Regions from separate parts of the Bacillus sp. EB106-07-01-XG149 genome, predicted to be linked through region 1. Evidence: riboswitches for the same ligand, from Rfam matches in the RefSeq annotation. Region 1 holds a riboswitch; each other region holds the start of a gene.
What was found. A riboswitch is a leader RNA that binds a small molecule or an ion and turns the genes downstream of it on or off. The one in region 1 is predicted to bind S-adenosylmethionine.

Region 1 (8,046 bases):
ATTCCCAACATTCCGAAGCAATAGAATGTAAAAAGGAAATACCATACTTCCCGCCATCATAATTATGCTTTGTGACGCTACAAATCTTCTATATGTCATTTCGTATACTCCCTATAAAATAAATTCACAAATCTCTCTTTTGGATCCGCTTCTTTTTTCTTCTGAAGAAATTCTTCTATACGAGGATATGCCCTCTTTAACTGCTCCTTCGTTGGATACGAATAGTACGGTAAATAATAACTACCATTATGTTTTAAAGTAACATCAATCATTTTCTGAATGACATCTTCTGTTTTCTTTATTTCACCCTCTGAGCGTCCTTGATTAATTAAAAGAACTAGCGCAAACATATCATCTTTCGCATAGGATAAAACTGCATTTTCATTCTTTTCCACATAACGAATCGTAATATTGAGCAAATTAAACTCTTCTTCATTTAATACTTTACGTAAATCATCTATGTATTCCGTGAAGAAATCTACAGGCACAAAGTATTCTTGTAACACTTCTGTTCTATTCGGATTTTCATATTCCATAAAGGCACTATCTGACCTCATAACATTATTTCGTGTCTCATACGTTCCATCTGTACGTTCAAAATAATTTCTTTGTATATCCCAAAATGTATTCTTTCCCCAATCGCTATAACGGGATAATCCGAGTAAAAATTTCGGTGCAGCTATAATATTTTCTTCTTTTAATTCACTGTACTCTTCCCTCATATTTTGATTTTTCGCCAATGTATAATCTGTCACATACATCTCTTTTAAAAATGAATTGGGGGCAACAGAAATACGGGCTAAGTGCATACGAACATTTTCATCTCTTTTCACTTTATCTTTGAAATAAGATGTGTATTCTTTATAATCTATCATTCTCGTATGCATTTCATATAATTCATCATCAGTTAACTTTAATGTCACATCTAAAATGACACCAAATAACCCGTAACCACCTATGACATATGGAAATAGCTCTGCATTTTCTTTTCTACTTACATTACGTACCGTACCATCTGCCATTAACAATCTGAATGACTCTACTGTATCAATCAATGCTTCATGACGAATATCACGCCCATGTACATTTACACTTAATGAACCACCAACAGTAAAAATATTTTGAGATTGCATCACTTGAACCGCAAGACCATATGGATTGATTTTTTTTTGAATGTCATTCCATGTGACACCGCTTTGCACCCTAATCCTCTTCTTCTCCATATCGAATTCTAATATTTTATTATATCCTTTCATATCAAGCATCGTGCCGTTTGGATAATACGTCTGTCCTCCTTGGCTATGTTGCATACCTGCAATGGAAATTTTCTCTCCAGAAGTATTTGCATCTTTCACTACCTGTTTTAATGAATGTTCATCCTCAGCATTTTCAACACGTTTAATTTTCGTTGGAAGCAACTTTCCTACATCGCTCATAATAGGATGATCTAGTTGCTCTTTATATGTATTTATAGATGTCGCAAGCAACACTGTATAAGCTACAATGACCGCCGCTATCTTTCTTTTTTTCAAATGACACTCTCCTCTTCTACAGTTTTCCCTCTTCATATTGTACCTATTTTCCTATAAAGAAAGTATACAAAAAAGAGGGCACCTTATTTTAGGTCCCCCCTCATCAAAACTGTTACTTTGCTGCCGGCAATTGTATTGGATCAAACTTTTCGTACGACGTATATTTTGCGTTCGTAATAATGTGTGCTTTATCCTTGCCGTTACTACTCATAATCATGTCTATCTTTGCTGATTCATATTTAAAATCTTTTGTAATAATATATTCTGCATCCACTTCTTCTATCTTCGCATTTTGTGCTTGTAACATTTTCTTCTGTGTTTCATCCATGCTAGTTAACATACTTTCTGTTTCTTGCCCTTTTAATGTAAATTTCAGTTTATATTTATCTCCGCTTTTCTCCATCTTCATTTTATCTAAAACTACTTCCGGTACTTCTAACTTATCTATAATATCTTGAGTCGCTTTCATTCCACCAGCGTTTAATTGCTCCTCTGGTACAGTTATAACTTCTCCTGTATTAGGGTTTTTCACCTCACCAGCAACTTTACCATCCACAGTATACACTACAACATCTGTACCGGAAATATTCATTTCAGAACGAGAATTCTTTGTCTTTGGCTCTAATTGCATCTTAGCCTTTAATATATCCATCTCTGTTCCCTCAGCTTTTACCCCTACACCATATGTCATCGTTACATGCTCTTCATTTTTAAAAGCTTCGTTCGTTTTCTTGAAAACATCCTTCGCGGCTAATTCCTTTTCTTTTTGAACTGATTCTTTTTTCGGCTCATCCGTCTTTGCTGTTTTTTCATTACTACACCCTACCCCTAGACTGATTGCAAGCACTAAACTTGAAATAAAAATAGTTTTTTTCATAATGTCGCCCCCTTTCCCAAAATAATATCACCTCTTTTCCTACGAAATCTATATAATTTTTAATCTTTATTCGCTATATAGCGACATGTTTGATGAAGGTTTTAAATATGATGTAAATAACAACAACTCATTTCAGGAGGTCATTATGAAGGCGATCATTTGCACACAGTATGGACCACCTAACGTTCTTCAACTTCAAAATATAGAGAAACCTACACCTAAAAAGAACGAAGTATTAATTAAAATTCATGCAACAAGTGTAACGACTGGAGATTGTAGAATACGCGGCTTTAATAGCCCCCTCTTATTTTGGATTCCTATGCGGATCATATTAGGTTTCAGAAAACCGAGAAAACCTGTACTCGGCGTAGAGTTATCCGGTGAAATCGAAGAAGTAGGAACAGATGTAACTCAATTTAAAAAAGGTGATCCAATTTTTGCATTAACAGAACTAAACCTCGGTGGTTACGCCGAGTACACATGCGTACATGAAAGTGGATTAATAACATTAAAACCTACCAATGTGACGTATGAAGAAGCGGCCATTATTCCTTTTGGTGGAACTTCAGCATTGCATTTCCTGAGAAAGGGCCGTATAAAAAAAGGGCAACAAGTGCTCATATATGGTGCCTCCGGATCAGTAGGAACAGCTGCTGTACAACTTGCTAAATATTTCGGTACGACCGTTACGGCTGTTTGTAGTAATTCAAATTTTGAACTCGTCCAATCTTTAGGAGCTGATAAAGTAATTGATTATACGAAAGAAGATTTTACTAAGCGGCGCGAGCGCTACGATATTATATTTGATGCAGTTGGGAAGTATAAAAAATCCCTTTGTACAAATACATTAACATCCAATGGAAAATATGTATCTGTCAATGGAATGATGGCAAAGGTAAGTAAAGAGGATATGATTCTACTAAAAGAACTAACTGAAACAGAACATTTAAAACCTGTTATTGATAGAACCTACCGATTAGAAGAAATTGCTGAAGCTCATATATATGTGGAAAAGGGACATAAGAAAGGGAATGTTTCTATTACCTTAAAATAAAATATATTCAGAAAATAACATTGACAATTCTTTTTGTAAGATTTACTATTAGTACCATATTAAAAAAACTACATACACATACTCTTATCAAGAGTGGCGGAGGGACTGGCCCGATGATGCCCGGCAACCGAGCTTATGATGTATAAGCTAAGGTGCTAATTCCTGCAAAACGAGTTTTCGTTTTGGAAGATAAGAGAGGAACCTATTTTGTCTATTCGGCACCTCTCTTATTTTTGAGAGGTGCTTTTTATTTTGGAACATATATGGAGGGGGAACTATAGATGAAAAAAGTATTATTGAGCATTGTAAGTGGAGCAGTATTATTATTAGGCGCATGTAGCGGGGGTTCAGATAAAGAAATAAAAGCGTTAGATGAGAAAAAGATTACTGTCGGTGTAACCGGCGGGCCGCATGAACAAATTTTTGAAAAGGTAAAAGAAGTTGCCGCAAAAGACGGTCTCGAAATTGATGTAAAAGTATTTAATGATTATGTAGCACCAAACGTATCCCTAGATGAAAAAAGCCTCGATGTAAATAGCTATCAAACGAAATCATATTTAGACGTATTTAAAGCTGAACGTAATATGAAATTAACTGAAGTATTTTCAACAGTAACATTCCCTATGGGTGTATATTCGAAAAGCTTAAAAGATGTAAAGGATTTAAAAGAGGGCGACGCAATTGCTGTACCAAATGATCCAACGAATGAACTTCGAGCTTTAAAACTATTTGAAAAAGCCGGTGTTTTAAAAGTGGATCCAAAGGCTACAGAAAAAGCGACTGCGAAAGATGTAATTGAAAATCCAAAAAACTTAAAGATTGTTGAATTAGAGGCATCTCAATTACCGACACAACTAAGTGAAGTAAAAGCAGCTGCGATTAATACAAACTTTGCATTAGGTGCAAAATTAAGCCCTGCGAAAGATTCTATCTTCCGTGAAGGAAAAGATTCACCATATATGAACTGGGTCGTTGTTCGTACTGAAAATAAAGATGATGCTGTTGTAAATAAATTAAAGAAAGCTTATCAATCTAAAGAAGTGAAAGAATTTATCGAGAAAAAATTTGATGGTTCTGTTTTACCGTCTTGGTAGGAGCTGACGATAATGATTGAATTAAAAAATGTATCCAAAGTATTCACAACAAAAAAAGGGAATGTGGAAGCTCTTAAACCTACCTCCCTTCAAGTAAAAAAGGGCGAAGTATTTGGAATCATTGGATATAGTGGCGCTGGTAAAAGTACATTAATTCGATGTGTAAATTTATTAGAAAAGCCAACGACAGGAAATATTATTGTAAACAACCAAGATTTAACAACTTTATCAGCAAAAAAACTCGCAAAAGCGCGACAAAAAATCGGAATGATCTTTCAAGGATTCAATTTACTTAAAACCGTGACAGTTTATGAAAATATCGCATTACCTTTACGCCTCGCTGGCATTCCAAAAGTGGAAATTGAAAAAAGGGTAGAAAAATACTTACGTATTGTCGATCTTTTCAATCGAAAAGATGCCTATCCGAGTGAACTTTCTGGTGGCCAAAAGCAGCGTGTTGCCATTGCACGCGCACTATCACATGAACCTGAAGTGTTATTAAGCGACGAAGCAACAAGCGCTTTAGATCCGGAAACAACCGATTCTATCCTTGACTTATTATTAAAAATCAATGAAGAAATCGGGATCACAATTTTATTAATTACACATGAAATGAATGTCATCCAGCGTATATGTGACCGAGTTGCTGTTATGGAACATGGAGCAGTAATCGAAAGTGGGACTGTGAAAGATATTTTCACCAACCCACAACATATAACAACGAAGAAATTCGTAAATAGTGCATTTGCAGCTAGAATTCCAGAAGAGGTACAAAAAGAACTACAAAGAACCGGAGAAATCGTAACACTTTCATTTATAGGAACTTCTTCTGGCGAACCAGCGTTAGCTATTGCTACAAAACGTTTTCAAGTGTATCCAAATATTTTATCCGGTAATATTACACAGCTAAAACATGAAGCATATGGGAAACTGGTTATTCATATGCAGGGTGAGAAAAATGAAGTAAACCGTGCTTTATCATTTTTACAAGAACAAGGGATCATCGTAGAAGGAGGTAGAACAGATTATGGGAAACAAGTCCTTTTTGGATGAATGGGGTAAAGTCATATGGGAAGCAACCATTCAAACATTTCAAATGACATCTATTTCACTATTCATCTCTATCCTTATTGCATTACCACTTGGCGTCACACTTGTTTTAACGAGACCTGGTGGGCAGCACGAAAATAAAATCATTTATCCGATTCTTAATACAATTATTAATATCATTCGCTCTCTTCCATTTATCATTCTATTATTCTTCATTTTACCTTTTACAAAGTTTCTAATGGGAACATCCATTGGCGTGCAAGGGGTTATCGTACCACTTGTCGTATTCACAGCTCCTTATATTGCACGATTAATGGAGACAGCATTATTAGAAGTGGATCGTGGTGTTATTGAAGCTTACCAAGCGATGGGCATTTCTACTATAAAAATCATCTGGCACGTTATGGTGAAAGAAGCTCGTCCCTCCCTTGTACTCGGCTTGACAATTGCAACAATTGGCTTAATCGGTGCAACAGCAATGGCTGGACTTGTAGGTGCTGGCGGTCTTGGTGATTTAGCATATCGATTCGGACATTTACGCTACGAACCTGAAATAATGTATGCAACAGTCTTTATTTTAATTATCCTCGTTCAAGGGCTACAGTCTTTAGGAAATGGTGTTGCAAGAAGATTGAAGAAAGATTAAAAAAGAAGGTATCTCACCGAAATGAGATACCTTCTTTTTTATCTTTTAAATCCACCTTCAAAATGAATAACTTGTCCAGTAATCCATTCTGCTTCTTAACGACTTAATTTTTATCCTTCTTATATACCATGTAACTAGGTTCATTATAAACCCACTCACCTGTACCAATTCTTAACCAGCCACTCTTCTCTTCATATACTGTAGCTTTTTCACCTTTGCTGGCTTTTCTAACAACAGAGTAGCTAGCACCCGCTCCGCTACGAACATTTACCCCAATTCCATTAATTTCAACTGTACCAATTCCTTTTTGAACACTACCAGTTTCAATTACTTGAAGCATGTTTAAAATGAATGCTGCTGTTTCACCACGAGTCGTCGTTCCTTTAGGCACATACAGATTATCTCCCATACCTTTTACAATACCCAAACCGTATAATCTTTGTACTGCTTCTTTATAGATAATTTGATCTTTATCTGCAAATGGTAAGTTTGCCAATGGTCCATTTATTTTTTTATACTGTAAAGCTTTATTTACAATAACTGCAGCTTCTTCTCTTGTAATAGGTGTGTTAGGGTCAAAATTACCGTCTCCTCTACCAGAAATGATGCCTGCACTTGCAGTACGTTTAATACCATCTCGTAAAGTTGGATTTACATCATTTAAATCTTTAAACGTTGCATCTCCAGCTGGAAGACTTAGAGAATTAGAGATTAATTGAGCAAACTCAGCTCTTGTTACAGATCTATTAGGCGCAAAAATACCGTTTCCTTCTCCGACCATAATACCTCTTCTATTCAAATCACGAATAGCTGGCTCATACCAACCTCCTGTTATATCGTCTGTTGGTTGATAAAATTTATTATAATACCCTTCAACACCATTTACGAATGGAACCCATTGTCCACTGTTAATCATAATAGCAGGGCAGATTTTACCACTCCATTTTTGATGTTTTACAATATTATTTAATGGTACACCTGTTTCTTTCATTAAATAAGCTGCAAGTTTCTTAGCGTTATCTACTGCCTTATTATAGTCACCATCACTGTTAACTGCAATTTCAATTGCAATAGATTCTCTATTACCTGGTCCATCACCGTCTCCTGCGTGCCATCCGTTTTCGTTTAATGGTAAGTGTTGATAAATCTCTTTATCATCTACTGTAAAGTGCCATGATGCAGCTCGATCTGTTTGTCCTACTGCTTGGTTATATAAGTATTGAGCGTGGTTTTTAGCTCCTGCTCCTACACTTTTATTGTCGGTCTCGTGAATTGTAATATACTTTGGAACCATATGGTTTTGAGGACGAATATTCTCGTTACCAGTTGGGACAATCCATTCAGTGAATGGGACGCCATTTATAGTACTAGAAACTTTAGGAGCTGAAAAAGAAAGACTACGTTTTGTTCTATTTGAATTGTTAGGAACCGTTAATGTACCTGTTTCTTCATACATACCTTCTGAACCTTGAAGACTGTCCACTTTCTTATTATCGACAGTACCTCCACCACGTCCGTCTACTCCTTCAAAACTCTCTTCAATACTTTTTAAAGCCTGTTCATCTGATACCTGAAGTTGATCTGTTCCACCTTGTTCCAGAGCACTTATAGATTGATAGTTATTTACTGATTGTTGTTCCTCTGCGAACGATACCATAGATGAAGATAATACCGTTAGTCCTGCTGTTAATGCTACTACCTTTTTATGAAATGTAATACTCATGTTTAATTTGATATATCTTGCTATTTTAGATATATCTTCCTCCTTTAATAGACTTATAAAAATTCGCGAA
Region 2 (8,046 bases), on a different contig from region 1:
TTTTAATAATCCCGCGTTTAACTTTTTTACGTAAATACGAATTGGTATGTTCTTGTTCAGCTAGTTCCTCAACATGAATGACGTTGCCTTTATGGTGTTTTAATTGTTCTTGCAATAAGTGTGGCAAATGAGTCCAAGAGCCAATTGTTAAACCGAGTGCAATTTGCTCGGCCTTTTTTTCTAAGTTATGTGAATCATCATGGATTAAATACGTTGCTATAATTCCGCTCATTGTTAAAACCTCCTAGTTAAATAAAAAAACCTCTCAGCTAAGGAGAGGTTTTTTTACAACCAGCTCCTTATCTGTCAGCATAATGCTGCGAGAATTAGCACCGTGTCTACAATTGTAGATCGGTTGCCGGGTTTCGTCGGGCTCGTCCCTCCACCTGCTCTTGATAAGAAGTATTTAGAAATGTTTAAATTTTTAAGATAACTGAATTTTGTCAGATATTTTTCATGTTGTCAATTATTTTTTGAAAAAATTTAATTTATCAATTCGATTAATGGCTTCTCGTAATCTATCTTCTGTATGCAAGAGACCAACACGGACATATCCTTCGCCATGTTCACCAAATCCAACACCAGGAGCAACTGCAACGTGTGCTTTTTCTAGTAAAATATCAGAAAATTGCTCAGATGTATATCCTTTCGGAACAGGAAGCCATGCAAAGAATGAGCCTGTTGGAATATCTACATTCCAACCAATTGAGTGACAAGCTGAAACAAGAGCGTTTCTTCGAGATTCGTAACTATTTACAAGGTCTATTACGCAAGACTGTGAACTTAATAGTGCTTCGCGGGCAGCATCTTGAACTGCACCAAAAATACTAACATACATATGATCTTGTAATAAGTTAATTGTCTCAATCACACTTTCATTCCCTACAGCAAAAGCGATGCGCCATCCAGCCATATTGAAAGTTTTCGATAGAGTGTAAATTTCAATACCTGTATCTTTACCACCGTCTGCTTGCAAGAAACTAACAGGTTTTTGACCATCGAATCCAATAGCACCGTAAGCAAAATCATGAATGACTAATATATTATGTTTATTAGCAAAATGAATGGTTTCATCAAAGAAATCTTTTGATGCAGTAGCACCGGTAGGATTATTTGGATAGTTTAAAAACATTAACTTTGCACGCTCAGCGGTAGTGGCATCAATTTTTGTATAATCTGGTAAAAAATTATTTTCTGCAATAAGCGGCATTGTTTCAAATTGTGCTTTTGCTAAAGCAACTCCTGATAAATAATCTGGATAGCCTGGATCTGGAACGAGAATAGTATCACCAGGGTTTGTAAAACAAAGTGGTAATTCTACTAATCCAGCTTTTCCACCAAACAAAATAGCAACTTCTGTTTTTGGATTTACTACTACATCATATTCGCGTTGATAGAATGTTGCCACGGCTTCTTTTAAACTTTCGTGTCCGCGAAATGGCGGATATTTATGATGAATGGTCTTTTCAGCAGCATCTTGTAAAGCTTTTACGATATGCTGCGGTGTTGGTTGATCTGGATTACCTTGACCAAGATTAATAACATCGTGACCAGCTGCTACGACTTTGTTAACTTTTGCAACAAGTGAAGCGAAAAATTGTGTTGGCAATGATGTTACTATCTCAGAAGGTTGAAATAATTTCATACTTTCCACCTCTTTTGAAAGTTGTTACAATTCTAGTGACAAATGATATAATCTTTCCAGTATTTTGTAAAGAAAAAATTATGAATGGGGCTGACAAAATGAAAGTCGCATGTATTCAAATGGACATTGTCTTTGGAGATGTAGAAAAAAATATTGAGAATGCTAAAAATAAAATAAGCGAAGCGATGAAGGAAAGACCAGACGTTATTGTCTTACCAGAACTATGGACAACGGGATATGATTTAACGAGGCTTACTGAAATTGCAGATAGGGATGGATTGCAAACGAAAGAAAAGCTGAAAGAATGGTCGAAGCAATATGGTGTACATATTGTCGGTGGGTCTATAGCGAAGCAAACAGAGCAAGGTGTTACAAATACAATGTATGTGGTAAACAAGGAAGGAGAACTAGTCAATGAATATAGTAAAGTACATTTATTTCAGCTTATGGATGAACATAAATATTTAATCGCTGGAAATAGTACAGGTGAATTTAAGCTAGATGATGTAGAGTGCGCCGGTACAATTTGTTATGACATTCGTTTTCCGGAGTGGATGCGTGTTCATACTGCTAAAGGTGCAAAAGTTTTATTTGTTGTAGCAGAATGGCCATTGGTTCGTTTAGCTCATTGGCGTTTGCTATTGCAAGCAAGAGCAGTTGAAAATCAGTGTTATGTTGTTGCATGTAATAGGGCAGGAAAGGATCCGAATAATGAGTTTGCCGGTCATTCTTTAATTGTCGATCCTTGGGGCGAAGTTGTTGTAGAAGCGAATGAAGAAGAATCAATTTTATTTGGAGAGCTTCATTTTGAGAAAATTAAAGAAGTACGCAAAGGAATTCCAGTTTTTGCAGATCGTCGTCCAGAATTATACAAATAAAATATTGACAAGTGATTTTTATTCTTGGTATAGTCTTCAACATAAAGTTAAAAATTCAAAAAATTATACAACTCTTATCAAGAGCAGGTGGAGGGATTTGGCCCGATGAAGCCCAGCAACCGACCGTAATACCATTGTGAAATGGGGCGTTTATTTACGCCAAAAGGCACGGTGCTAATTCCAGCAGAAAGTAAACCTTTCTGGCAGATAAGAGGGGAGAAGATAAACTTCAAACCTCTTTCTTTGTGGAAAGAGGTTTTTCTACGTCAGAAAAACCTCTGAATTTAAAAAAGGGGGAGAAGACGATGGGATATTATTCATTAACTGAAACAACAGCTATACAATATGCGAAAGAACACGGTTATTTTGAAAAGAAAGCAAATGTAGTTTGTCATGAAATTGGAGATGGAAATTTAAATTACGTGTTCAAATTAGATGATGGAGAGAAGTCTATTATAATAAAACAAGCACTGCCATATGCGAAAGTAGTTGGTGAGAGCTGGCCACTGTCTATAAAAAGAGCGACGATTGAAAGTAAAGCATTACAAATTTTTGCGAAGTATGTGCCGGAATATGTGCCGGTAGTGTACAGTCATGATGAAGAGTTAGCAGTAACGGTCATAGAAGACTTATCAAGGCTAACAATTACAAGAAAAGGATTAATAGATGGAGAGGAGTACCCACTTTTATCCCAACATATTGGTCGCTTTCTAGCACATGTTTTGTTTTATACTTCAGATTTCGGTTTACAATCAGAAGAGAAAAGAGTGTTAGATAGTGAATTTGTTAATCCAGATCTTAGTAAAATTACGGAAGATTTAGTGTTTACAGATCCGTTTAGTCATTATGATACGAATGATTATGAACCAGAGTTACAACTAGCGGTGGATGAACTGTGGAGTGACAAAAATTTAAAATTAAAAGTCGCGCAATATAAATATAAGTTCTTAACAAGAAAAGAAGCGCTTATTCATGGTGATTTACATACTGGTAGTATTTTTTCATCACCTGCTGAAACGAAAGTAATTGATCCAGAATTTGCAACATACGGTCCATTTGGATTTGACCTTGGTCAATTTATTGCAAATTTATTATTAAATGCACTATCCCGTGAAGAGGAAAAAAGAAGTGTGCTATTTTTCCATATTGAGAAAACATGGAGTTATTTTGTAGAAGCTTTTACGAAATTATGGATTGGAGAAGGCGTAGAAGCATATACGAAAGAGAAACAATGGTTGCCAATTATTTTGCAAAATATTTTTACGGATGCCGTTGGATTTGCTGGATGTGAGCTTATACGTAGAACAATTGGTTTAGCACATGTAGCTGATTTAGATGAAATAGCAAATAAAGAAACGAGAATCCAAGCTAAAAAACAAGCGCTATCCTTAGGTAAAGAACTAATAAAATATGAATCTAAGAGCGCTGACATTCAACTGTTCCGAACGTTATTTCAACAGACAGTTTCTGGAGGGGTAAAAGCATGAGTACAATTGTTACTGTTCCGAGGTCTGTCAGTTGGAAAGGTGATGCCATTGCAGTATTAAATCAAACAAAGTTGCCGCATAGTACAGAATACAAAACATTAACGACGATTGAAGAGGTATGGAAAAGTATTGTCATGCTAGAAGTACGAGGAGCACCTACAATTGGAATTGTAGCTGCATTTGGTTTGGCGCTTGCATCAAAAAAATATAATACTGTACATATGGAAGAATTTCAAAAGAAGTTTAATAGAGATTGTAATTATTTAGGAACGTCACGCCCGACAGCAGTCAATTTATTTTGGGCAATCGATCGTATGAGAGAATCCATTCGAGAAATTACTAAAATAAAAGAAGCACAAAAAATATTAGAAGAAGAAGCACTTCTCATTCAGCAAGAAGATGAAGCGGTATGCCGGAGTATTGGAGAACATGCATTAACATGCTTTAAAGACGGTGATAACATTTTAACAATTTGTAACGCTGGAAGTATTGCAACTGCTAGATATGGTACTGCATTAGCACCGTTTTATATTGGGAAAGAAAAAGGTGTACGTTTACATGCGTATGCGTGTGAAACGAGACCGGTTTTACAAGGCGGGCGTTTAACGACATGGGAATTAAAACAGGCAAATATTGATGTAACACTTATTACAGATAATACGGCAGCGCATGCTATTCAAACGAAAGAAATAAACGCAATTATTGTAGGAGCGGACCGAATTGTCGCAAATGGAGATACAGCAAATAAAATCGGAACAATGAATTTAGCTATATTAGCAAAGTATTTCGATATTCCATTTTACGTTGCAGCTCCGTTATCTACGTTTGATATTACGAAACAAATAGGTACAGAAATTGTTATTGAAGAAAGAGATGAAACCGAAGTTACGAAAATTTTTGAAAAACAAGTGGCGCCAATTGGAACTGATGTTTATAATCCTGCATTTGACGTAACACCGAATGAATTAATTACAGGTATTATTACTGAAAAAGGCATCATACATGGAGATTATAAACGGGAAATTGCATCATTATTTGAAAGACAAGCTAATACATAATAGCTTGTTTTTTTATGCCTAAATGTATTTCGTACTCTTATTTATATAATGAAAGGGGGAGAGAAAGATGGAAGAGTGGATCAGGATGATAGGTAATGTAGGGTTTCCGATTGTTGTAACATTATATTTACTCCATCGTATTGAAAGTAAATTAGATGGGGTAATTGTTGCAATCGAGAAACTCCCTAAACAATTACTAAAGTAGGAAGGTCCTCGCGATAGAAAGTAAAATAAAGTTTGCTCTTCGTGAGCAAACTTTATTTTTTACCTCGCATTAATGGGAAGTAAAAGCCTTCACTTTATTGAGCAGTATAACCACCATCGATAACAACGGCTTGTCCAGTTATACCTCTTGCTTTTTCACTCGCTAAAAACATAGCATAATCAGAGATTTCTTGTACTTGCAATAAGCGTTTTTGTGGTACAAGTGGATAAATAACATCTTCTAAAACATTTTCAAGTGGTACATTTCGTGTAGTAGCTAAATCTTGTAGTTGATTACGTACAAGTGGGGTATCGACATAACCAGGACAAAGCGCATTAACGGTAATTCCGTGAGTAGCGCCTTCTAAAGCTGCAACTTTTGTTAATCCGATTACGCCATGCTTCGCGCTATTGTAGGCGGATTTTCCTGCAAATCCAACGAGGCCATTAATGGAGGCTACATTAATAATTCGGCCATACTTTTGTTTTTTCATGATTGGGAAGGCATGCTTAATTGCGATAAAAGGAGCGATTTGCATAATTTTAATAAGTAGTTCGAACTTTTCAGTTGGAAAATCTTCAATTGGTGAAACGTGCTGCATTCCTGCGTTGTTAATTAATATATGTAATGAACCGAAATGCGTAACGGTTTGAGAAATTGCAGCGGTAATTTCTTCTTCAGATGTAACATCACATTTTAAACCGATAGCTTGATAGCCTTCTTTTTGTAATTGTTCAGCAGCTTCTTTTGCACGTTCTTCAAGACGATCGGTAATCACAACTTTTGCACCTTCTTTTGCAAAAGCGTTTCCCATTTCATAACCAATGCCACTTGCAGCGCCTGTTAAAAAAACAACTCGATTTGTGACCATGATGAAAAACATCCCTTCATAATAAAATTCTCATATTGCTCTATTTAGAGAGTGGTTTATAAAAATCCTGCAAAGATTTGGAAAAATATCGTTAGCTATCTTGTTTTGCAAAATAGTCTCTGCTATACTATTTTGTAAAGCAAGATACTTACACTTATCTATCTTGTAAAACAAGATAGTGGAAGGATTTGAATTATGTCGACAAGTCAAATGCTGAAAGGGATTTTAGAAGGATGCTTACTTGCTATTATTTCTGAAGGTGAAATATACGGTTATGAAATGAGTGAAAAGCTAGCGAAGTATGGCTTTACTATGGCGAGTGAGGGAAGTATTTATCCGTTATTAATACGAATGCAAAAGGAAGGATTAATAACAAGTGTAATGAAGGAATCTCCATCTGGTCCAAAGCGGAAATATTATACATTAACAGAAAAAGGTGAGGAAGCACTTAATGAATTTATGGATCGCTGGGAAGCGATGCAAAGTAGTGTAGAGCGTCTACTTGAAGGGAAGGGGAGAAAAAAATAATGTTATCAAGTGAAGCACGAAATTTTTTATTAGAAATGAGATTATTTTTAGCGGCAAAGAGTGTGAAAGAAAGCGATATTGAAAATTTTATAGAAGATGCGGAACTCTATTTAATTGAGGGTGAGAGTGATGGGAAAAGTGTAGAAGATATTTTCGGAAGCTCACCGAAAGAATATGCAAATGAACTTGTAAAAGTAATGGAAAGGGATAGACAGGAAACGTGGAAGCAAATTGGTTTTACAGTAATGAATATCGTATCGTTTTGGATTATTGCTTCTATTTTAATAGTGAATAACGGAATGTTACAGATTTCACTTATTCAGTGCGTTGGGTATAGTTTTACATTGATCGTAGCTGTAATGGGTCCCAATTTTTTACTTCGTAAAATGACATTCGTAACAAGTTTTACAAAAACGTGGTTTTCTATGTGGTTTTTAGTTATGATTGCGCCGATGTTTTTAATAGGGGTTGTTACGATATTAGATGTAATATATCCTACAAAAATGTTTACATTCACCCAAACGCAAAGTTATATATTAGCTGGAGCTATTTTTCTTATCACAGTAGCGATAAATATGTATTTTGAAGGATGGTTTAAAAACTTATATTTAATTATTCCGCTTTCGATTATGTTACTGTTTAAAACATTTACATCAGAGGATCTCGTGCCAATTTTATTTCAAATTATATGTTTATACGGAAGTTTGTTTATTTTAATTTTCCTTGAAATTATGATGAAGACGAATAGAAGAGTAACGGTTAAATGAGGGAGGGGTTATCATGCAGATTTCTAAAGAAGGAGAAAAGTTTTTAATCGATACGAAAGTGTATTTAATAACAAAAGGAATGAAAGAAGAAGATGTGGACGCCTTTCTAGAAGATGCAGAACTTCATTTAATAGAAGGCGAGAAAGAGGGAAAGACGGTAAGTGATATATTCGGTGATTCACCAAAAGAATATGCGGAAGAATTAGCGAAAGAAATGGATAAGGATAAAGGCGGGAGTATAAAGAGTATTCTTGCCATGATAATTGGTATTGGCGGGTATTGGATATTAACTCATATTTTATTTAATAATCCGAATCAGCAATTTACACTAACGAATATACAGTTAATTGGCTATCCTATCGTCTTAATCATTACGATTATTGGAACCATTGTTGCATTTAGAATGTCTTCTTTTAAAAATAAGTTTGTAGAGTTCGGAATTATTTACGTAATAGTAATGGTTCCCATCTTATTATTAGTATTATTGATGTTTATTGATAAATGGTACGGGACACCTATTTTGCAATTGTCGACAATACAAACATATATATTAGCAGCAAGTATCTTTTTATTACTTTTCGTTGGTGAAGTGTATGTCCTTGGTTGG
Region 3 (8,046 bases), on a different contig from region 1:
TGTAAGAACAACAGTACCTTGATCTACAAATAGCTTCGCCACTTCACCAATCCGTCTTATATTTTCCATACGATCACTTTCAGAAAAACCTAAGTCTTTATTTAAACCGTGGCGTACATTATCTCCATCTAGTACATAGTTTCCAATATTCTTTTCAAATAGTTTACGAGCAACCGCGTTCGCCACCGTAGATTTACCTGAAGCTGATAGACCAGTAAACCAAACTACAAAACTATGATGCCCATTTCTTACTCTTCTCTCATCTTTTGAAACAGATGCTGTATGCCAAGTAATATTCGTATCCATGTCATTCTCTCCCTATTCGGTTACTACTTCTTTTTTCAAACCTTTAATTAGCACTTCCACTACTTCTTTACGACTAAATGTACTCGGCGGAACCTCACCGTTTCTTAATAGTTCTCTTACTTTCGTACCTGATAAAATGACATGATCCTCTTTTCCGTGTGGGCATGTTTTCGTCGAAGCCATCGCTTCACATTTCGTGCAGTAAAAACTATGTTCAAAAAATAACGGTGTAATCCCTAACTCTTCCACTGTAAAGTTTGTAAAAATTTCTTGTGCTTCATAAGTCCCGTAATAATCTCCTACTCCTGCATGATCGCGCCCTACGATAAAGTGAGTGCATCCAAAATTCTTTCTGACTAATGCATGGAATATCGCTTCCCTCGGTCCTGCGTAACGCATTGCTGCAGGAAATACACCTAAAAAGACACGATCTTTCGGATAATAGTTTTGAAGTAATACTTCATAGCTTTCCATCCTTACATCAGCAGGAATATCGTCCGACTTCGTTTCCCCAACGAGCGGATTTAAAAAGAGACCATCTACAATTTCCAGGGCAGATTTTTGAATGTATTCATGGGCACGATGTACCGGATTTCTCGTTTGAAATCCAACCACTGTTTTCCAACCACGCTTTTTAAATTCTTCTCTCGTTTCAATTGGATCTAAATGATAAGAAGGAAACGGATTATTTTCAAAGCGTTTTGTAAGAATAATAGCTCCCCCGACATAAAAGTTCGGTCGTTCATATAATTTTTTCACTCCTGGATGAGCCTCATCCGTCGTTTTATACACAAGTAACGCTTCTTTTTCCTTGTCAGGCACAAAAATATCTTCTATTTGAATGACACCATATACATTTTCAGCGTTAACAAGTTTTACTTCCTCTCCAGCTTTCAGACTCTCTGCTACTTCTTCTGTTACTGGTAATGTAATCGGTATACTCCATACACTCCCGTTTGCTAAGCGAAGCGTTTCTACGACCGAATCATAATCTTTCTTTCCTAAAAAACCAGTAAGTGGGCTATATCCCCCTGTCGCTAATAGCTCTAAATCACTTAACGCAATGTTGTCTAGTTCAATTTCTTTTTCGATTTGCGATACGTCGTAAGTCTCCTCTATACGGTTTACTAATTCGTTTCTTATACTCATTTTCTATACCCTCTCTTAGCTTTATTTTCAAATTCATCTTATTGGTAATGAAGACCACATTCTGTTTTCACTTTTCCAGACCACCTACCATCTCTCGAATCTCCACCCTCACCTACAGGTAACGTACACTTCTCACAACCAATACTTGGATATCCAACATCATGCAGCGGATTATACGGCAAGCTATGTTTGTATACATATCGCCACACTTCTTTCCACGTCCAATGAATGAGTGGACAAACTTTAATCGATTGAAAACGATGATCTTGATTTATAAACTTTGTATGCTTACGTGTTTCTGATTGTTCCCTCCTTAAGCCCGAAATCCACGCTTTTTCCGCTGCTAATGATTTTTCTAACGGTAAAATTTTTCTAATTTTACAACAAAGGTTCGGATTACTTTCCCATAATTTCTCACCATGCAACTTCGCTTGTTCATCAAGTGCAAGTTCCGGCTGTTTTTCTATAATATTTAATGAAGGAAATCGTTCCCGCACTTTTTGAATTAATTCATACGTTTCTCGAAAATGAACATTTGTATCTAAAAATACAACTTTAGCAGATGGATTTACTTGGTTTATAAGATGCAGTAATACCATCCCTTCCACTCCGAAGCTACATGCATATACAATTTCACTTTTATATTCTTTATAAGCCCAACTTAATACTGATAGCGCGCCTTTCGTTTCATCTTCTTCTGAAAATGGAACATTATTTTCTTCCCACGTTTCATACGTCAACATGTTTTTTCCCCCTGTAAAAGCAAAAAGACGGTTTTAACCTAATATAATAGGTTAAAACCGCCTCTAGTTTTTCTAGTCAGCGCTTTTTACTTTAAACGTACCTTTTCACTTTTCTCTAATTGAATGACTTTCCCATCTTGCACAACAATTGTAATTGAACCATATTTCATATCAGCAAGCATCGCTTGAATTTTCTCAGATACTTCCTCAAAATGTTCCCGTACACTCACGCGAACAGCCCCCCTTTTTATTCATAAAAAAAATCTTTCCCATTTCGAAAAGACTGTTCGGTAATATATTTTACCTTATCTTTCAAAATGGATTCCATTTTGCTGGATTTAGCACCTTGCTTTCTATAAGCAGGTTGCCGAGCTTCTTCGGGCCAGTTCCCTCCGCTTCTCTTGATAAGCTTTGTATTTGTATTTTATCACAATTCTGATTTTTTTCAATCCTAGTTTTCCGATATATTTTAATTATTTTATTTTACAAAAAAGGAATTGCCCATCCGAACAACTCCTTTTCTCTATTTAAACAAGTTCTTTAATACGTATGCGATCGTTCCCAATAATATTTTCATATGTTTCGCGTTCTACAACAATTTGTGATGTGCCGCCTTTCGCGAAGACGACAGCTGGTCTACGAATTCGATTATAATTATTCGCCATCGAGTACCCGTATGCCCCTGTACAAGAAATTGCTAGTAAATCGGCAGAAGCAACTTTCGGTAGAGTAATATCCCAAATTAACATATCTCCACTCTCACAGCACTTCCCAGCAATCGAAACAAGTTCCTCATTCTCATCATTCCCTCGATTTGCTAACATCGCTTCATAACGAGCGTTATATAAAGCAGGTCTTAAATTATCAGTCATCCCACCATCCACTGATACATATTTCCGAATACCAGGAATGTCTTTCACAGATCCGACTGTATAAATTGTCGTTCCAGCATCACCTACAATACTACGGCCTGGTTCAACCCATATTTCTGGCAAGGGATAATTACATACTGTAAATTGTTCCCTCACTGCACTTGTTACAGCTCGCACATATGTCTCAAGAGTTAATGGCGTATCTGACTCTGTGTAGCGTATTCCGAATCCTCCGCCTACATTTAATACTTTTACTACATAGTTCGCGCGTTCTCTCACCTGTTCTAAAAATTGATGAAGAACTTCAATCGCTCGAACAAATCCAGCCGTTTCAAATATTTGCGATCCGATATGTGAATGAATTCCTAACACATTATAATTTGATTTTTGTAAAGCAAGCTCAATTGCTTGCATCGCTTGACCATTTGAAACTCCAAACCCAAATTTCGAATCATCTTGACCTGTTGTAATATATTCATGTGTGTGCGCCTCTACTCCAGGCGTTACACGGATTAATATGTTCACAAATTGCCCATGTTGCACTGCTAAATCATGCAAAATTTCTAATTCTAAGAAATTATCTACGACAAAACAACCAATATTTGCCTGCAGAGCCATCACGATTTCTTCTTCTGTTTTATTATTGCCGTGAAAATGAATACGAGATGCTGGAAATCCCGCTTGAAGCGCAGTATATAATTCCCCACCAGAAACAACATCTAATGACATATTCTCTTCACGAGCTACTCGGCACATCTCCATGCACAAGAACGCCTTGCTTGCATATGCTACTTGATAAGAGAAACCACTTTCTTTAAACGCACGATGAAACGCGCGGCACTTTCCTCGAATAGACTCTTCATCGTATACATAAAGTGGTGTTCCGTATTGTTTTGCTAGCTGCGTCGTATCGCACCCTCCAATTTCTAAGTGTCCTTGCCCATTGATTCGGCTTGTGCCGTGTAAATACATTTGAATTCCTCCCTTATTTCCTCTAAAACTCATAACCCCAATCTTCTATTCATTGCAGCACGCTTTTAGATAGACAAAAAACGCGCGGAACAATGTTCACACGCGTTTCTTATTAGGAAAAATATATATTGAAAAAATAAACGAGTTGTTATCTCCTCAAAATAAGAAACCGCATCAACATCTCCAAATAGCTCTCCATAAAAGAAATATTATGACAGTACTACATTTATTCAATGTAGTCCCAATATATGAATAAGATGGTTATTCTTATATTTCGGCAATAGTCCCTTTCAACCTATGATCACAGATTCCATTAAATCTCCCATAGCTTACTCTTTCCTATCGCGGCCTCTACCTTTGAGAGTAGATGAGGTAAGTCTATTTAATTTTCAAACATCTAATTGTTGCTATTAACAATACCAAAGGACCATTTTATTTGTCAAACAATTTTTTATATTGTTTTTTTACAGTTTAATTTCGTATCATTTGGTAAGCGCTTTACTGAAATCTTTGACACTTCCCATTCGCCTTCTTCATTATTAAATGTAATCGTTACCTTCTCAAATGGTGGAGCAATTTTCCCAGCAACTCGTTCATACTTCGTTACTTCAATACTTGCTTGAAATAAATATGTACCGCTATACACTTTTTTTAAACTAATAATTTTAGGACATTGATAAGGCTTCAAGCTCCCATATTGCTTTTCAATTGCTTTATTTATTTTCGGAAATAAAACAGAATAAAGGGCATCTTCCATAAGAGGTGCATCATATTGGGCTACCGACACACTCGGTGAAGCAAAAAGTATAACACTACTGCATACTATAAAATATAATAATTTTCGCATTATAACCTCCGTATTATTACACGATTCTTTCTGCGCACGATAATTATCATACATAGAAACTCCGTTTTATTGTCTCCCACTGCCCTTTTTCTACTCAATTATTATAAAAAAGCCCACAACTCTCTTTTATTTTCGTATAATGATACTCATAGTATAATAAACATAATAACAAAGGACTGTTCGTATATATAAAATGAGGCGCTAACCAAACCGGCTCACAAGAACTGTCATGCTTTTTAGGAGAGGAGTATATTATGCTACAACGTCTGTTTCCAAAACTGCGATTTGCACTCGTTGCAGTCGTTTTATTATGGATAAAAACATATATTGTGTACAAGCTAGCATTTGATATTAAAATTGATAATTTCTTTGAAGAATTTATGCTTTTTATTAATCCGCTAGCTGCGTTACTTTTATTTTTCGGTTTTGCTTTACTTGCATCTAAGCACCGAAACCGCATTATAATTGGAATCAGTTTTATACTGTCCTTTATTTTATTTGGAAATGCAATGTTTTATGGGTTTTATAACGATTTCGTTACGTTCCCAGTTTTATTCCAAACAAATAATATGGCTGACTTAGGGACAAGTATAAAAGAACTCTTTACGTACAAAACATTACTTTTATTTGCAGATGCGATTATTTTAATGTTTCTTTCGCGTAAATTCCCAGCATTTTGTGACAAGACGCCGCTTTCTCGCACTGAGAAGCGAACTTTCTTTAGCGGTGTAACAGCTTTATTAGCACTACAAATTGTTGTTTCAGTTATTTATAAACCACAAATGTTCTCACGCTCATTTGATCGTCAAACTGTCGTGAAAAATTTAGGTTTATACACATATCATCTATTTGATATTACACTTCAATCTAAATCTTCAGCTGAACGTGTATTTGCAAGTGGTGACGGGTTCTCTGAAATTAAAAACTATACAGACTCAAAAGATAAGCAAGTTGATAAAAACTTATTTGGAGCTGCAAAAGGTAAAAATGTAATTTTGATTTCAATGGAATCTACACAAAGTTTTGTTATTAATAAAAAAATAAATGGAAAAGAAATTACTCCATTTTTAAATGAACTTATTAAAGATAGTTTTTATTTCGATAACTTCTATCATCAAACAGGACAAGGTAAAACTTCTGATGCTGAATTTATCGTTGAAAATTCACTTTATCCGTTAGACCGCGGTTCTGTATTCTTTACTCACGCAACAAATGAATATACAGCTACACCAGAACAATTAAAAAAATACGGATATTCTTCTGCTGTCTTCCATTCCAACGATAAAACGTTTTGGAATCGTGATGTAATGTATCCTGCACTTGGATATGATCGTTACTTTAATTTAAATGATTACGTAGGCACAGAACAAATGTCTGTCGGTTGGGGATTAAAAGATAAAGAGTTCTTTGAACAATCGATTCCAAAGCTAAAATCTTTACCACAACCGTTCTATACAAAATTTATTACTTTAACAAACCATTTTCCATTTCTTTTAAATCCAGAAGATCAATATGTTGATGAGTTTAATTCGGAAAGTGGTGTTGTAAACCGCTACTTCCCAACCGTTCGTTACACGGATGAATCTCTGAAATTATTTATTAAACAATTAAAAGACGAAGGACTGTATGATAATTCCGTTATTGTCATTTATGGAGATCATTATGGTATTTCTGAAAACCATAACACAGCTATGGCTCAGTTCCTTGGGAAAGACGCTATTACACCGTTTGATTCTATGCAATTACAACGCGTCCCTCTCATTATTCATGTACCTGGTCAAGAAGGAAAAGTCATTTCTAAAGTATCTGGTCAAATTGATATTAAACCAACACTACTTCATTTACTTGGTATTAAAACAAATCAATCAGTTGAATTTGGAACTGACCTATTTATTAAAGAAGAAGATCCACTTATGGTAATGCGTGATGGTAGCTTCGTTTCGGAAAACTATGTTTATACAAAAAACATGTGCTATAAACGAAATACAGGTGAAGAAGCGGATATTTCATTATGTCAACCAAATATTGAAAAAGCAAAAACTGAATTGAAACTCTCCGACAAACTCATTTATGGAGACTTATTACGTTTCGACCCTAACAATCGTTATAAAACCGGAACAATGACAACGAAATTTGAATAGCGCCAGAAGCAACTTTTATAAAAGTTGCTTCTTTTTTTACTTATTTTTCAAATCATTCCGCTATGAAATCTTTCACAAATTGGGAATTTTTTTCGTATGAGGAAGAAATTTATGGTATGATAAAATAAGTAAAATTTCATAAACTAATTAAGAATTTATTACAGAAAGCAAGGGATCAGATTTTGTATAGAGCAGCTATTCCAAACTTATTTACGCTCGGAAATTTATATAGTGGATTCTTATCTATCGGCTATGCATCTTTAGGATATTATAAATCAGCTGCTATTTTAGTACTTATCGGGATGATGTTAGATAGTCTTGATGGACGTGTTGCTCGTTTATTACGTGTTGATTCACAAATGGGAAAAGAACTTGACTCGCTGGCGGATGTCGTAACATTTGGTGCAGCACCTGCTGTTCTCATGTATTACACATCTTTCTCCAATTACGGAATCATCGGACTATACATAGCGGGACTATTCCCTCTTTTCGGAGCATACCGTTTAGCACGATTTAATGTAACACCATCTTCTACTTCAATGAAATATTTCACTGGCGTACCGATTACAGCAGCCGGAGGGCTTGTTGCTTTCTTAACATTATTTTCACATACCATTCCAAAAATCGTTCTTATTACAGTATTTGTAACGTTCGCATTTTTAATGGTGAGCCGTATTCGTATCCCAAGTTTAAAAGATGTACCAATTCCACGATATAGCATCATTATTACACTATTTTTAGTTGGAATCATTATAACAATGTACCAAACAGGGTTCGGTAATTTTTCTGTTTTCTTATTCATTGCCATTCCACTATATATTTTGTATATGCTATCTCAATTTCTTAGACAAAGACCATCTAAAAGAGCAAATAAAGAAAAATAAGAAAAACCTTCCGATTCCGGAAGGTTTCTTTTTATGCCGTAAAAGCCCACTCTCATTAAAGCTTCACTTTATTTTGTAACCAATACCTTTTGATTTACAGGTGTTACTGGCTCTTCACCGTTTAATACGGCT
Region 4 (8,046 bases), on a different contig from region 1:
TTGAGTTATTAATTTTAGCAGTCGTTATTATTTGGGGGATTAATTTTACGATTGCTAAATATGGACTTTTAGAATTTACAGCAATTGAGTTTACTGCACTTCGGATGATATCAGCGGCACCGCTTATGTTACTCCTTACATTTTTTATTGAAAAGTCGGTTTATATGGAACGAAAGGATATACCTAGATTAATCATCGTTAGCGTTGTAGGTATTGTACTGTATCAAACGTTATTTATGGAAACTGTCAAATATACATCCGCTACAAATGCCTCTTTACTCATTTCTATTTCACCTATTTTTACAACTGTATTTGCGATTTTCTTGAAACAAGAAAAGTTTTCTTCTCGAAAGCTCATCGGTTCTATAATTGCCTTTGGTGGTGCTGCATTAGTTTTAGTAGCAGGGCATTCGCTTGCTAGTTCTTTTTATGGTAACGGAATTGGACTTATTACATCAATATGCTGGGGGCTTTATCCTGTTTTAGCAGGTCCATTAATTAAAAAATATTCAGCACTACGTGTTACCGCATGGTCAGCGTTAGTTGGCGCGATTCCGCTTTTATTGTTAAGTGGACCACATGTATTTATAATGCCATTTCACATTACACACGGAATGACACTATTCGCTTTACTATATTCCATTTTCTTTGTAACAGTATTTGGTTTAGTGATGTGGTATGTTGGTATTCAAAAAATTGGCGCGTCACATACGATGGTATATATGTATATAACGCCGCTTGTAGCTGTTTTATTTGCAGCTGTATGGGCAAATGAATATGTATCATTTCAACAAATAATCGGTGGAATTATTATTTTCTTCGGTCTATGGTTTGTGAAATTAGAGAAAGTAAAAATTCATTCTAATGCGGGGGAACCTATATCAAAATAGGAAAACAGATCACCTATGATCTGCTTTCCTATTTTTTTATTTTTGGTAAGAAGATGAGAAATAAGATAGCAGTAATAAGTGGAATTAAGTTTAAAAATGGAATACGGAAGAGTGTGATAAGAATAATACCTGGAAGAAGAACACCGAGGACAGCGTAGAAAATACTATGATTCTTCGTGTACCAATACAATGAAAGTCCAATAAGTGCAGGGATAATGAGGTGAATGAGAGCCATTAGAAAATAAATCATTAGACGCCCCCTTTATTTGTGTACTTATTACATCATATCCGTATGTTCATAGATTGATATCACTTTTTTCATAAATGGACGAAAAATGTTTGGAAAAACGTCACAAATTATGAGAATATGATGTTTAAAATCTTGTATAATATTATTTCCTGAAAATATTCAAACAACATAAACATACTGTTTATGTTGTTTTTAATTTGAGTGAAATGAATTTTAAGTAGTATGAACTCGAAAGAAATGAGTTATACAGCTTTTGTTGGATAGATAAAAATTACTGAAGAGGAGAACAGCATGATTAGTATGTCATTAAGATCGTTTAAAATTCAATCGTATTATTTACTAGGTTTTCTTTTACTAGGATGGATGTTAACGCCGTTTTCAGCTCATTTTCTAGGTGCTGGAATTGGACTGATTGTAAGTATGTATTGTGTTTGGCTTTTAGGGAGAAGAATTGAGAAGCTTGGAGATAGTATCGTAAAGAAAACGAAAGCACCGACGCTCGGTATGTTTAATCGGTTTGCAGCTGCTATTTTAGGTGCTGTTATTATGTACGAAATTGAACATCATATGGTTATGTGGGCATTTGCAGTAGGGATTCTGGGTGGCTATTTCTTAATCGTTGTGAATTTAGGCTACTATAGTATGAAAGATGAGGAAGAATTAACAAAGAGCTAAAAAGATAAAAAGCCTCTTTTTAGATGAAATAGAGGATCCGGCGGGGGATAGTACAATAGGAAGCGTAACTTTGCATAAAATATAGGTTTCCGCTTCCAATAAGTTAACATGAAATCACTTAGTAGTATGACTCTCAGGTTCTTTAAAAAAGTTAGATACAATACAACAAAATATTCCGGTAATTAGAATAATGTATTTTATCGTTTCACTTGTATGCTCAAATAAATTAACGTTAAGCATCACAAGTCCCCAAAACATTTGAATGGCTCCATAACTGAATAATATTTTTCCTGTACGAGAAAAATTTTTCATAGCCCTCTTCCTTTCCTGTATATGTAAATTTTATCATAAAAAACTATAAAACGAATGATTATAAAATGAATTTTCAGTAAGTTTATAGATGTTGGTATGCAATTTTATGAGCTAAGTCACAGATGAAGAGATTAAAGTTGTACTTTATATAAGATATAGAAAGAAGCTTACGTCAAAAACGTAAGCTTCTTTTTTATGTAAGTGTGTGTAACCGTTAAGCCGCATTGGGTTTTGTCGGTGAGTACGCGAAACTTTACGGTTACACGACACTTATTCATATGAGTAAAAGGGTTATTCCAACAGAAAGTTTGTACTTAAGCGATTGGACCGCCTAAGTTAATAATATCTTCAGAAACGCTGTCGAACTTTTTGAAGTTCTCTTTGAATTCGCTTGCAAGTTCGATTGCTTTCTCTTTATAAGCAGCTTTATCAGCCCAAGTTTGTTCAGGCATTAACACTTCGTCAGGTACACCTGGTACGTGAAGTGGAACTTCAAGACCGAAGATGTCATGTTTAGCTGTTTCAGTTTTCGCAAGTTCGCCGCTTAATGCTGCTTGAATCATTGCACGAGTGTAACCTAAGTTCATACGTTTACCAATGCCGTATTCGCCACCAGTCCAGCCAGTGTTTACTAAGAATACTTTCGCATCGTGTTTCTCGATTTTTTCACCAAGCATTTCAGCATAGCGAGATGCATCAAGTGGTAAGAATGGTGAACCGAAGCAAGTTGAGAATGTTGCTTGCGGAGATGTAACACCACGCTCTGTTCCTGCTAGTTTACTAGTGTAACCACTTAAGAAATGATACATAGCTTGTTCTTTTGATAACTTACTGATTGGAGGCAATACGCCAGATGCATCAGCAGTTAAGAAAATGATTGTATTTGGGTGTCCAGCAACACTTGGCAGTACGATATTGTCGATCGCATGCATAGGGTATGCAGCACGAGTATTTTCTGTTAAAGTAGTATCGTTATAGTCTGCGATACGCGTTTGGTTATTAATGATAACGTTTTCTAAAACAGATCCAAATTTGATTGCATCGAAAATTTGTGGTTCTTTCTCGTGAGAAAGGTTTACACATTTTGCGTAGCAACCGCCTTCAATATTGAATACACCGTTATCAGACCAACCATGCTCATCATCACCGATTAATTTACGGTGTGGATCAGCAGATAATGTTGTTTTACCTGTTCCAGATAAACCGAAGAATAGTGCTACGTCGCCTTCTTCACCTACGTTTGCAGAGCAATGCATAGAAAGAATATCTTGTTCAGGTAGTAAGAAGTTCATAATAGAGAAGATTGATTTTTTCATTTCTCCAGCGTATTCTGTACCACCAATTAGTACGATACGTTTTTCGAATGAAACCATAATGAATGCTTCAGAGTTTGTACCGTCAACAGCTGGATCAGCTTTGAAATTCGGTGCAGAAACAATTGTGAACTCTGATTCATGAGTTGTTAATTCTTCTTCAGTTGGACGAATAAATAATTGATGTACAAATAAATTGTGCCATGCATATTCGTTAATAACTTGAATTGGTAGGCGGTAATTGCGGTCAGCGCCTGCAAATCCATTGAAGACGAATAACTCTTCTTTTTCTTTTAAGTATTCTAAAACTTTAGTATATAATTTATTAAAATGTTCTTCAGAGATCGGCTGATTCACTGCTCCCCAAGCAATTTTGTCAGCAACCGATGCTTCTTTCACAATAAATTTATCTTTAGGAGAACGTCCTGTATATTTTCCTGTTGAAGCAGAAACGGCACCAGTAGAAGTTAATTTCCCTTCATTTCGCATTAATACTTTTTCCACTAATTGCGGAACACTTAGTTGAATCTGTGCATTGCTTCCGTTCAATAATTCGTGTAAACCAATTTGGACATTCACAGTACTCATATTTATATACCATCCTTTTCATTTAATGAAATATTTCTCGTAATCCCCAACAAGAGTATAACACAATTATATAAATAATGTATACTATTTATTTCTTTTTGTTTGTGTGAATGTATTATTTCCTTATTAATATTTCATTCCAGGCGTATTGAGAAAAACTTTCAGGAAAATGTGAATATTAATTGACAAATGAATATCATTTCTTTAGTATAGGTTGGGACGGATACTCTCTTATCCCGAGCTGGCGGAGGGACAGGCCCGATGAAGCCCAGCAACCTCATTTGTAGTGGTAAATACAGGTGAATAGGTGCTAAAACCTGTGCGAGGCTAACGGTCTCGAACGATAAGAGCAAAGGGCAAAAAGCAGTATGCAAGTAGCAAATTAAACCTTTCCTCTATGTAAAGTAGGAAAGGTTTTTCTGTATGCTTGTGTGGGAGAATAAATGTATGTCGCAGTTTGTGGCAAATTAAGGATGAGTTCCGTACAATATATACAATTACTGTAGGGAGGTTTACCACATGACAAAAAAACGTCATCTGTTCACATCTGAGTCTGTAACTGAAGGACATCCAGATAAAATTTGTGACCAAATTTCTGATTCAATTTTAGATGCGATCTTATCAAAGGACGCAAATGCACGTGTAGCTTGTGAAACAACTGTAACAACTGGTTTAGTATTGGTAGCGGGGGAAATTACGACTTCTACTTACGTAGATATTCCAAAAATCGTTCGTGAAACAATTCAAGGCATTGGTTACACACGCGCAAAATATGGATTCGATGCAGAAACTTGTGCAGTTTTAACATCTATCGATGAGCAATCTGCTGACATCGCTATGGGTGTTGACCAAGCGCTAGAAGCACGCGAAGGTCTAATGACTGACGCTGAGATTGAGGCAATTGGTGCGGGAGACCAAGGTTTAATGTTTGGCTTCGCATGTAATGAAACACAAGAATTAATGCCACTTCCAATCTCGCTTGCTCACAAATTAGCTCGCCGTTTAACTGAAGTACGTAAAGATGACACATTATCATACTTACGTCCGGATGGAAAAACGCAAGTTACAGTTGAGTATGATGAAAATGGTAAACCTGTACGTGTAGATACAATCGTAATTTCTACACAGCATCATCCAGATGTTACATGGGAAGAAATCGATCGCGATTTAAAAGAGCATGTAATTAAAGCTGTAGTTTCAGCAGAATTAATGGATGGAGAAACGAAATTCTTCATTAATCCAACTGGCCGCTTCGTAATTGGTGGACCACAAGGTGATGCTGGTTTAACAGGACGTAAAATCATCGTTGATACTTACGGTGGATACGCTCGCCACGGTGGCGGTGCATTCTCTGGTAAAGATGCAACGAAAGTTGACCGTTCTGCAGCATATGCAGCTCGTTATGTTGCGAAAAACATCGTAGCAGCTGGTCTTGCTGACAAAGCAGAAGTACAACTTGCATACGCAATCGGTGTAGCACAACCAGTATCAATTTCAGTTGATACATTCGGCACTGGTAAAGTATCTGAAGACGTACTAGTAGAACTAGTTCGTAACAACTTCGATCTTCGCCCAGCTGGTATTATTAAAATGCTAGACTTACGTCGCCCAATTTACAAACAAACAGCAGCTTACGGCCACTTCGGACGTACTGATGTAGATCTATCATGGGAACGTACAGACAAAGCTGCAGCTTTAAAAGAGCAAGCTGGTCTATAATATATGAAAAAAAGCTTTGCGCCGTGAGCGCAAAGCTTTTTTTATTTTGTTTTATTTACTACTTGGATGCAAGAACCACAATAAACTTCGCCGTCTAGCTCAATATACTTTTTCATATTAGTCATACCACTTGCTGGAAAGGGCATATGAATCCATGCTTTTTCATACGTTTGTATTTCCTTTTCACATGATTTACAAAGGATTGGTTTCTTCTCGAACATATGTAATCAACCTTTCATTTGACGTGCTTTACCCACGCAAAAGGCACTGCTTAGTAAAAATAGTGTTGCGAATATAATGCTTACTAATGTAGCGTATGGAATTGCGCCTTTTAGAGAAAAGCCAACAGTAATGGAAGCGACAAATAAGAGGATAAATGTTGTTGTTAATTTTTTATAAAGTTCCATAATATGTGGACCTCCTTATTTAGAGATTGAATGTTTAAAAATAAAATCTACTATATAGGCAAGTACGAGAGGAATTAATGTGCTAGTCAAATAGTAACGAATACCACCATCAGTCATAAGCACATACAATTTTAAAAAGTTAATATCAAACCCGTAAGCGATACATTGAAAAAGGGATAAAATAATTAGGAATGGTATAATGGGTACGTATCGTTTTATGTTATAAAACATAAATAAGATCCTTTATATAGATAAATGTACTTATATTGTATCATGTTGAATTCTTTGCTTCATACATAATTTTACAAGAAAATGAAAGGGAAGATGAAAAATGAGTGTCAATGAACATAAAAAACAAGCGCCAAAAGAAGTGCGTTGTAAGGTCGTGACGATTTCCGATACACGTACGGAAGAGACAGATAAGAGCGGACAACTATTACATGAATTGTTAAAAGAAGCAGGCCATACAGTGACCTCTTATGAAATTGTAAAAGATGATAAAGAAAGTATTCAGCAAGCAGTGTTAGCTGGTTATCATAGGGAAGATGTTGATGTCGTGTTAACAAATGGAGGTACTGGTATTACGAAACGTGATGTGACGATTGAAGCGGTGTCAGCGTTATTAGATAAAGAAATTGTCGGGTTTGGTGAGTTGTTCCGCATGATTAGTTATTTAGAAGATATCGGAAGCAGCGCAATGTTAAGTAGAGCGATTGGCGGTACAGTTGGGCGCAAAGTTGTCTTTTCCATGCCAGGGTCTAGCGGAGCAGTTCGTCTTGCGATGAATAAGTTAATTTTACCGGAATTAGGTCATATTACATTTGAGCTGCATCGCCAATGAGTAAGTATGCTGGAATTGTATTGGCAGGTGGTATGTCGAGTCGATTCGGTGAGCCGAAAGCGTTAGCGAGCTGGCAAGGTAGTACTTTTATTGAGCATATTTTGAAAGTGATGACAACTGCGTTACAAGAAGTTGTGGTCATTAGTAACTCCGATATAAAAGAGCGAGTAGAGCAACTCGTACAAGTTCCTGTTATAGAAGATATTCCGCATTATAAAGGAAATGGACCACTTGCTGGAATTGTATCAGGAATGGAATATATAGAAGCAGATTGGTACGCTATTATGCCTTGCGATGCGCCGAATGTTTCGCATGAATGGTTTACCATTTTGCTAGAGCAAACGAGTTATGAATATGATGCGGTTGTACCTATTATTAATGGAAGAAAACAACCGTTACTTGCAGCGTATCATAACCGTGTCAAAGAAAAGATTTATGCTTTGCTTCAGGAAGAAAAAAGAAGTATGGGCCAGCTTTTATCGCAATGTAATGTGAAATATATTGCTGGTGAAGATGTACAAGCGAATGCGGATTGGTTTATAAATGTGAATACGAAAGAAGAATATGTGCAGGCTCAAAAAAACCTTTCAAATGAATGAAAGGTTTTTTTGATATACAGAAATTGGGGAACAATTACTGTATAAAGGTATGTGAGTACGTTGATTTTAAGGGGAATCGCTTAAAATCACCATACAGTAAAAATACTGTATAACCATATATTAATTTTTATGGGTTTTTATTACAAGTCTGTTTAGTTATGTATCTTTTTGTTATAATGGATATGAAAATAAATAGATATTTCACCTAATGTATCATTTAGTAAACTAAAATTTATAACTGTGTAATAAACTCCCTTCGTTTTTTGAAGGGAGTTTTTCTGTTTAAGCGAGTAATTCTGATGCGTTATGCTGAAGGACTTCTTCATATTGGTCAAGTAAGCCACGAAAGATTTCATCCCAGCTTTTTGATTTGGCATAAGACGTAGCAGCTAGCCCCATTTGTATTAGTTTCTGTTCATTTTGCAATAAAGAATGGATGGATGATAGAAATG

Region 2: another riboswitch for S-adenosylmethionine. It lies ahead of mtnK (S-methyl-5-thioribose kinase); the one in region 1 lies ahead of AC3WTA_RS27005 (MetQ/NlpA family ABC transporter substrate-binding protein).
Region 3: another riboswitch for S-adenosylmethionine. It lies ahead of AC3WTA_RS14730 (YezD family protein); the one in region 1 lies ahead of AC3WTA_RS27005 (MetQ/NlpA family ABC transporter substrate-binding protein).
Region 4: another riboswitch for S-adenosylmethionine. It lies ahead of metK (methionine adenosyltransferase); the one in region 1 lies ahead of AC3WTA_RS27005 (MetQ/NlpA family ABC transporter substrate-binding protein).

What each region holds. Positions count from the first base shown of each region.
Region 1 covers NZ_JBYTDP010000012.1:68,791-76,836, forward strand. The annotation lists gene AC3WTA_RS26985 (MFS transporter) at 1-99, opposite strand, end outside; gene AC3WTA_RS26990 (FAD-binding oxidoreductase) at 96-1,532, opposite strand; gene AC3WTA_RS26995 (DUF6612 family protein) at 1,645-2,409, opposite strand; gene AC3WTA_RS27000 (NAD(P)-dependent alcohol dehydrogenase) at 2,555-3,463, shown strand; SAM riboswitch class I at 3,545-3,659, shown strand; gene AC3WTA_RS27005 (MetQ/NlpA family ABC transporter substrate-binding protein) at 3,745-4,557, shown strand; gene AC3WTA_RS27010 (methionine ABC transporter ATP-binding protein) at 4,570-5,610, shown strand; gene AC3WTA_RS27015 (methionine ABC transporter permease) at 5,585-6,253, shown strand; gene AC3WTA_RS27020 (S-layer homology domain-containing protein) at 6,357-7,976, opposite strand.
Region 2 covers NZ_JBYTDP010000002.1:349,054-357,099, reverse strand. The annotation lists gene mtnW (2,3-diketo-5-methylthiopentyl-1-phosphate enolase) at 1-232, opposite strand, end outside; SAM riboswitch class I at 297-402, opposite strand; gene AC3WTA_RS07810 (pyridoxal phosphate-dependent aminotransferase) at 467-1,645, opposite strand; gene AC3WTA_RS07805 (carbon-nitrogen family hydrolase) at 1,660-2,523, shown strand; SAM riboswitch class I at 2,595-2,737, shown strand; gene mtnK (S-methyl-5-thioribose kinase) at 2,829-4,010, shown strand; gene mtnA (S-methyl-5-thioribose-1-phosphate isomerase) at 4,007-5,068, shown strand; gene AC3WTA_RS07790 (YvrJ family protein) at 5,136-5,273, shown strand; gene AC3WTA_RS07785 (3-hydroxybutyrate dehydrogenase) at 5,368-6,144, opposite strand; gene AC3WTA_RS07780 (PadR family transcriptional regulator) at 6,340-6,672, shown strand; gene AC3WTA_RS07775 (DUF1129 domain-containing protein) at 6,672-7,439, shown strand; gene AC3WTA_RS07770 (DUF1129 domain-containing protein) at 7,453-8,046, shown strand, end outside.
Region 3 covers NZ_JBYTDP010000003.1:460,178-468,223, reverse strand. The annotation lists gene cysC (adenylyl-sulfate kinase) at 1-306, opposite strand, end outside; gene sat (sulfate adenylyltransferase) at 319-1,455, opposite strand; gene AC3WTA_RS14735 (phosphoadenylyl-sulfate reductase) at 1,494-2,198, opposite strand; gene AC3WTA_RS14730 (YezD family protein) at 2,285-2,428, opposite strand; SAM riboswitch class I at 2,501-2,609, opposite strand; gene lysA (diaminopimelate decarboxylase) at 2,726-4,042, opposite strand; lysine riboswitch at 4,223-4,404, opposite strand; gene AC3WTA_RS14720 (DUF3888 domain-containing protein) at 4,494-4,889, opposite strand; gene AC3WTA_RS14715 (LTA synthase family protein) at 5,144-7,030, shown strand; gene pssA (CDP-diacylglycerol--serine O-phosphatidyltransferase) at 7,213-7,914, shown strand; gene AC3WTA_RS14705 (NAD(P)-dependent oxidoreductase) at 7,983-8,046, opposite strand, start outside.
Region 4 covers NZ_JBYTDP010000002.1:1,027,605-1,035,650, reverse strand. The annotation lists gene AC3WTA_RS11535 (DMT family transporter) at 1-890, shown strand, start outside; gene AC3WTA_RS11530 (hypothetical protein) at 919-1,140, opposite strand; gene AC3WTA_RS11525 (ATP synthase subunit I) at 1,432-1,815, shown strand; gene AC3WTA_RS11520 (hypothetical protein) at 1,930-2,127, opposite strand; gene pckA (phosphoenolpyruvate carboxykinase (ATP)) at 2,442-4,028, opposite strand; SAM riboswitch class I at 4,257-4,378, shown strand; gene metK (methionine adenosyltransferase) at 4,548-5,747, shown strand; gene AC3WTA_RS11505 (hypothetical protein) at 5,789-5,968, opposite strand; gene AC3WTA_RS11500 (hypothetical protein) at 5,975-6,154, opposite strand; gene AC3WTA_RS11495 (MogA/MoaB family molybdenum cofactor biosynthesis protein) at 6,486-6,995, shown strand; gene AC3WTA_RS11490 (molybdenum cofactor guanylyltransferase) at 6,992-7,594, shown strand; gene AC3WTA_RS11485 (glycosyltransferase family 4 protein) at 7,877-8,046, opposite strand, start outside.